Regions from separate parts of the Clostridium sp. JN-9 genome, predicted to be linked through region 2. Evidence: a T-box and tRNA genes for the amino acid it is inferred to sense, from the RefSeq annotation. Region 2 holds a T-box; the other holds one or more tRNA genes.
What was found. A T-box is a leader RNA that pairs with one kind of tRNA and senses whether it is charged. The one in region 2 lies ahead of EQM05_RS03750 (valine--tRNA ligase), so its partner is inferred to be a tRNA-Val.
Positions count from the first base shown of each region.

Region 1 (3,715 bases), 1.1 Mb from region 2:
ATTACTATAATGTTCACTATGGATCAACTCATGTAATTGGGACTACAGGGGGAAATACTAATGATCTAATTGAGAGTCTTAAAATGACAGAAGCAGGTAGTATAAATCCTGCAGTTATGATAACACATATTGGAGGGTTAAACAGTGCTGCTGAAGCTACACTGAATTTACCAAAACTACCTGGCGGCAAAAAGCTTATATATACCAATATTGATATGGAGCTTACAGCTATTGATGACTTTGAAGAAAAGGGAAAAAATGATCCTTTGTTTGCTGAATTAGCAGGAATAGTTAAGAGAAACGGAGGACTTTGGTGCCAAGAGGCTGAAAAGTATTTACTGAATAAATTACCAGCAGTAGATGGTGTAAAGCCAGAAATATAATATTTAATTACTTCATGCCAATGATTATTACTAATAAAGTGATGGAAATTTTCTTGGATTTAATGTATAATTTTGTTAGCCTAATACTTTCAATGAAAAACTTTACATTTTACTTTGGAAAAATGTAAAGTTTTTCTCAAAGTATAAAAATATATTGAATTGGTGTGAATAATATGGATATAATAAGTGACATTAAGGAAAGATTATCTATATTCAAAAATATGTACGATATGATAAGAGTAGTTGACCCAATAAATAAAAAAGTAAAATTTATAGAAGGAGAAAATTTAAAACACAAGGATGCTGTGTGTTACAATATTTTTAAAAAGGATTCCTTCTGTAAAAACTGCATTTCTATGAGAGCGTATAAGTATAATGATACTTTTACAAAGGTAGAGTACAGCACTGATGGGAAAGTATTTTTAATTACTGCTGCTCCTGTTAATTTTGAAAATAAAATTTATGTGGCAGAAATTATAAAGATTATCTCTGAAAATAATAGCATATCCAGTCAAAATAGCAGGGGAAAGGCTAATTTAGAAAATTTAATTACCGCAATAAATGACAAATATGTTGAGGATTGTGATAAAAATGCAATATCCAAGGAGAAAGTGAAGAAGGGTTTATTATCATCTAGGGAATCTAATGAAAATAAACTGCAGCTTTATATAAAGAATATTGAATTATCAGAGCTAAAGGAAAACATAAATCAAATAAGGGATATCCTTAATGAAGTAAGCTGTACATCTGAAAGTGATGAAAATGACAAGGAGAAGCTGCTCATAAGTGAATACTTGGACAAGCTTATTGTTAAATATATGAAGACAGTTCAGAAGTTATGATAATTGTTTATATCCACATTTGTGCATTATTTTTATGTATTAATGTGGATATTTTTCTATATAATAACCCCCTGAATATGTATATAAAAAACGTATATTAATTAGTATAAGTTTTTTATAGAGGTGGATTATGCTGCAAAAAGGATATATTTTGGATAATAAATATGAAGTAATAAAAATATTGGGTAAAGGCGGCATGGGAACAGTTTATTTATGTAAAAATATTAACCTTGAAAATATGTGGGCCATAAAAGAAATAAAAAAGGATAATGGTTTTAATATAGATATTTTAACTGAGCCTAATATTCTGAAAGAATTAAATTATCCGGGTATTCCAAGGATTGTAGATATATTTTATAAAGATGATAATTTATACATGGTTGAGGATTACATAGAAGGACAAACATTAAAAGAATATGTTCAAAAGAAAGAAAAACTGGCAGCAGAAGAGATATGCAGTATAACATTAAAGATATGTAATATTGTCGGTTATCTGCATAATATGAACCCTTCCATTATTTACAGAGATTTAAAGCCATCAAATATTATGATAAATCACAGCGGAAATATTATGCTTGTGGATTTTGGAATTTCAAAGATTGATAAAACTAATAAATATAATGATACTGCAGCACTAGGGTCAATTGGATATGCTGCACCTGAACAGAAAGGTGCAGGCAGGAGTTGTAAACAAACGGATATATTTGGAATAGGTATGGTTATGTATTATATGGTTAATGGAAAGGCGGCATTGGAGGATACAGAACCCTTCAATGATGAAAATTATAATAATGTAAATGATAATTTGAAATCAATAATACAGAGATGTGTTAAAAGCAATATTAATGAAAGATATGAATCTATAAGTGAATTAGAATATGAAATTGCAAAATGCCAAAACAATTTAGATATTGAGAAGACTGTGGTAATTAATGAAGCTTCCATAAAACAAGAAGCTAAAAAAAACAGTCATGGTTTAATAAGAAATATACTTGTATCTGCCATGTTAACGGCTATTGTTTTAACAATGCTGTATCACTTTTATGGCAATGTGCCTAAATATAATGACAATACCACTGTAGATGCTCCAAAAACTGATAATACAATTAATAGTGTGCAGCAGGGAGAAGATACAAAGCAGCCTTCAAAGGATAAAGCTACAAATAATGACAGCAGCATAACCAAGGACAACAATGCAGCTAATCAGGTTAATACCTCGGAGCCATATTTAAAACAGCACAAAGGGAAGGAAAAGGGAAAGAAGAAAAAGTAGAACCAGGCTTGGATTTATGGTATCCAGACCTGGTTTTTTTAATAGAATTTTTAAAAGTAAATAAAATACCCACACACAAGCATATTATCAATGCAGGTGTGTGGATATTTTTTAGGAAAATTAGTGACAAGCGTTTTACATAAAAAGAAGATAAAGTAAGTCTGGTAGGGAATATAGGACTTGAACCTACGACTTCCACCATGTGAAGGTGGCACTCTAACCAGCTGAGTTAATTCCCCATATATATCTTACATTTATATTATACACAAATTTAAATGAAAATCAAACCTATACTGGAAAATTTCATTTCCCTAGGGCTGCTTTACACTAACTTGGAAAATAGTAATTTACAACTTTTGTCGAATATTGTTGACAATGATACTTTATCATGGTAAATTAATAAAGTGATAATTTCAATTAAGGAGGCGTAATTTATAAATGTCAAATGAAGCTAATTTAAGAAAGGAATTAGGAATTGTTATTGCAACTGCGCTGGTTGTTGGTAATATGATGGGATCAGGTATATTTATGCTTCCTGCAACTTTGGCATCAAAGGCTGGTCCAGGTCCTGTTATGATGGCTTGGCTATTAACAGGAGCAGGATCTATTCTTTTGGCACTTTCTTTTGCCAATCTGGGATCAAAAATACCTAAAACAGGAGGACCATATGAATATGCAAAACTGGCATTTGGTGATTTTATGGGCTTTGAAAACGCCTGGTTATACTGGAACGGTTCATGGATAGGAAATGCTGCAATAATTACGGCTATAGCAAGTTATACAGGCACATTAATTCCAATAATAAACAGTAACCATCTGGTTGCATTTTTATATACAAGCGCAATACTCTGGATATTTACAATAATAAACATACTGGGCGCAAAAAAAGCAGGAATAACGCAAACTGTTATTACTATTTTTGAATTATTATTATTTATTTTTTTTATCGCAGTTGCAGCGGCACATTTTAATCCTTCATTTGTGAAGGATATGTTTCCTAAAAACAAGGGTATTGAAACTATACCTGCAGCAGCAGCCTCAACATTATGGGCATTTATCGGTTTTGAAACAGCTTCGGTAGCAGCAGGTGAAATTAAAAATCCGGAGAAAAATATAAGAATAAGTACTATATTGGGAATGTCAATTGCAATTATAATGTATATGGCAATTAATTTCTTTGCTATGGGTGCAATGCCTCAGGATATGCTGGCAAAAAG
Region 1 is NZ_CP035280.1:2,934,569-2,938,283, reverse strand. It holds gene EQM05_RS14075 (zinc-binding dehydrogenase) at 1-383, shown strand, start outside; gene EQM05_RS16300 (hypothetical protein) at 557-1,225, shown strand; gene EQM05_RS14065 (serine/threonine-protein kinase) at 1,356-2,498, shown strand; tRNA gene EQM05_RS14060 (tRNA-Val) at 2,661-2,737, opposite strand; gene EQM05_RS14055 (amino acid permease) at 2,937-3,715, shown strand, end outside.
Region 1: it has a tRNA-Val gene. The T-box ahead of EQM05_RS03750 (valine--tRNA ligase) is inferred to sense a tRNA for this amino acid. The anticodon was not compared.

Region 2 (3,715 bases):
ATAATCATTTGGATCATGAGCAGGAGTTATTTTAACTGCACCTGTTCCAAATTCCATGTCCACGTAGTCATCAGCTATTATTGGTATTTCTCTGTTAACCAGTGGAAGTATTAATTTATTTCCAACTAAATGAGTATATCTTGAATCCCTTGGATTTACTGCTACTGCAGAATCTCCAAGCATGGTTTCAGGCCTTGTGGTAGCTATCTCTAAGAATTCATCGCTTCCTACTACTGGATATTTAATATGCCAGAAGTGCCCTTCCTGCTCACTGTATTCAATTTCAGCATCTGACAATGCTGTTTTACATTTTGGACACCAGTTTATTAATCTGTTTCCCTGATAAATTAACCCTTCATTATATAATTTTACAAACACCGTCTTAACAGCTTTATCAAGCTTTTCATCCATAGTAAAGCTTTCTCTTGTAAAATCTGCGGAACATCCCATTTTCTTAAGCTGTTTTCTGATTCTTTCCCTGTATTCATCAGTCCACTGCCACACTTTTTCAAGGAAAGCTTCCCTTCCCATTTCTTTTTTCTTAAGTCCTTTTTTAAGAAGCTCATTTTCTACCTTGACCTCAGTTGCAATGCTGGCATGATCCTCACCTGGAAGCCACAAAGTGCTGTATCCCTGCATTCTTTTTACCCTTATTAAGAAATCCTGCATGGCATTATCCAGTGCATGACCTAAATGCAGTTTTCCTGTAATATTAGGAGGAGGCATCATAATTGTGTATGGCTTTTTACTTTTATCCACTTTAGGTGTAAATAACTTTTTTTCCTGCCACCATTCATATATTTTGTCTTCGAATTCTTTTGGATCATATGTTTTGCTGATATTTTTTGAATCTTCCACTTTATACACCCCGCTAAATATGTTTATATATTTAAATAATAATTTTTACCAATAAAAAAAGCCTTCATCCATAAAAGGACGAAAACTCGCGGTACCACCTTTTTTCCTGCTTTAAGATAAACTATGCATGTTTACGTATTGTTTATCATACCAGGCTCTTAATTAATAACGGTTAAGAAAACCGTCTTTACTTACTGTACAGCACACAGCCGTGGTTCTGTAAAGATGCTCCAAAGCTACCTTCAAGGCTTTACATATAGAAAGTTTTTCATCCACAGAACTTTCCTCTCTTAATATTTACATCCTCTACTCCTCTTCTTCTCAGCATCACAACTATTACATTTTAAGTATATTATAACCTTATTAAAAAAACTGTCAAGAAAAATTATCTAAAAAAGTCAAGGCTTTTTTCTGATCATTAATTGAGAAAGTAATAAAGTTATTATATATATCATAATTGAATATGTATAATATAAAATATACTTGTCTATATTATTCACAGGATTTTGTAAATTAATCACTTTAATAAAACTTTGTGCCCTAAGCACAGCGAAAGGAATGAACGTTATTATTATGGAAAATAAAAATTATAAATTTTTAAAAGAGTGGTCAGTTAAAAGAAAAAGAGGTAAGCTTTTATATATATTGATTAATAATTTTACTGTTGCATTAGTAGTACTAATACTTTATATATTTTTTATACTTTTAGCATTTGGTATAAATCGCCTTACAAATAAAACATTTTTGGTGAAAACCTTTTGTCAAATAACTTTGCTTTTTATTCCTATAACATTATGTAGTTTAAGACAATGGAAAAAATATGAACAAAAATATATTGAACTAACAGAAAAACTTAAATTTATAGAAACATAAGTAAAATTAATATGGAAAATACATATATAAATATGAGAAATGCTGAAATATATTTAATTAGCTTGTCCCTAACGGGAATTTGTTACTTTATCAACACTATTGAATAAAAGAGCCATATATCTAAAGCAGGAAAGATTAAAGAACATTCTTTAATCTTTGTTCTTTGATCTTTAATCTTTATTCTTTTAAATAAGTCTGCATTCATTTGCACATTGCCTGCAGGTGTCTGCACAGGTTTTGCAGTGCTGATCCTGAAACATATCACATTCAGTTGCACATCTTTCACAAATTTCAGCACATAAGCTGCAGACTTCCTTTATGCTTGTGCTTACCCTTGACATAAAACAATATGCTGCTGTACATATTTCAGAGCAGTCCTGAAGTGTTTTAATACAGTTTGTTCTTTCCTTAACATCATTTTCTGACAAGCACAGATGAAAACACTCCTGGCATATCTGAACACATTTAACACATGCATCTATACATATCTGATGGGGATTATCATTTTTCATAAGGGATAAGGGCAGAAGATCCATTGTTGTATTCATATTATTTTCCTCCAATTTAAGTTATTAAACTTAAATTTATCTTTTACTCATCATTTAGAAAATATTCATTGTATAAATAAAAATGCCCTGATGTGAGGACATTTTTTATAAAATTTCAATGTTATATTATAACCTTTAAGTTCTTGGATCCGCAACTACCATAACATCCACATATTTTGTGCCTCTCATTATTTTTCTCACAATGGATCCCTTTAAAATTTCATGTGTCCTGGTTCTGGCAGACTGACCTATTATTACCTGAGTTATGGCATTTTCTTTAGCAAATTCAATAATAGCCTCTGCGGGATCTCGTGCAGCAGCAACCTTAAATTCTGCTCCAAGCTTCATGCATAGTGCACTTAAATCATCTAATTTTTTAAGTGTTTCCCTATCTGTGGTATATTTCTCACTTTTTATATTTAAAATAAAAAGAGGAGCCTTTAGCATTTTTGACAATCTGTAGCCACGTCTTATAAGGTATTCTGCATTAAAATTTAAATTCACGCATACTAGTATTTTTTCCTGTGCCCCAATAAGTCCATCAACGCTTTTTTCATTCTTATATTCCATAAGGTGCTCATCAACTTCGTTTGCCACTTCTCTTAATGTTAATTCTCTTAATGCATTAAGGTTGCCTACCCTAAAGAAGTTATTTAAGGCAGTTTCCACTTTGTCACTGCTGTATATTTTCCCCTGTCTCAGCCTATCCCTTAAGGCATCTATGGAAATATCAATAACTTCAACCTCATCAGCATAGTCCATTATAGTGTCTGGAATGGTTTCCCTTACCTTTACTCCAGTCATCCTGTTTACATAATCATTTAGGCTCTCGAAATGCTGTATATTTACTGCTGTCATTACACTAATACCATTATCTATTATTTCCAGTACGTCCTCATATCTCTTTTCATTTTTACTGTAAGGTACATTGGTATGAGCAAGTTCATCTACAATTACAATCTGAGGTTTTCTTTTTAGTATAGACTCAAGATCCATTTCTTTTAGTGTAACATTCTTATAAACTACCTGTTTTAAAGGAACCACTTCAAGATCACCTATCTGGTCTATGGTGCCCTTTCTTCCATAGGTTTCAATGAGACCTATAACAATGTCTATTCCATTTTCCTTCATTTCATGGGCATCCCTCAGCATCTGATAGGTTTTTCCCACTCCCGGTGCAGCGCCTATATATATTTTTAGTCTGCCCTTGCTTGCTCTTTCAATTTCTTTTAAGAATTGATCCGGCGACTTATTGTTCATAACACACCTCGAAAAGTTGTTTATTTATTTAATAGTTTTAAATTAAGTGTTAATACATTAACTCTTTCCTGCCCGAATAATCCTAAAAATTTACCACTCTTAGTACTGTCTATTAATTTATTTACATCATTAACAGACATTCCATTTGCCTTAGCAACTCTTTCTGCCTGGAGTCT
Region 2 is NZ_CP035280.1:776,640-780,354, reverse strand. It holds gene EQM05_RS03750 (valine--tRNA ligase) at 1-858, opposite strand, end outside; T-box leader at 930-1,190, opposite strand; gene EQM05_RS03745 (hypothetical protein) at 1,432-1,731, shown strand; gene EQM05_RS03740 (four-helix bundle copper-binding protein) at 1,917-2,279, opposite strand; gene kdpDN (KdpD-like non-kinase potassium sensor) at 2,415-3,539, opposite strand; gene kdpC (potassium-transporting ATPase subunit KdpC) at 3,560-3,715, opposite strand, start outside.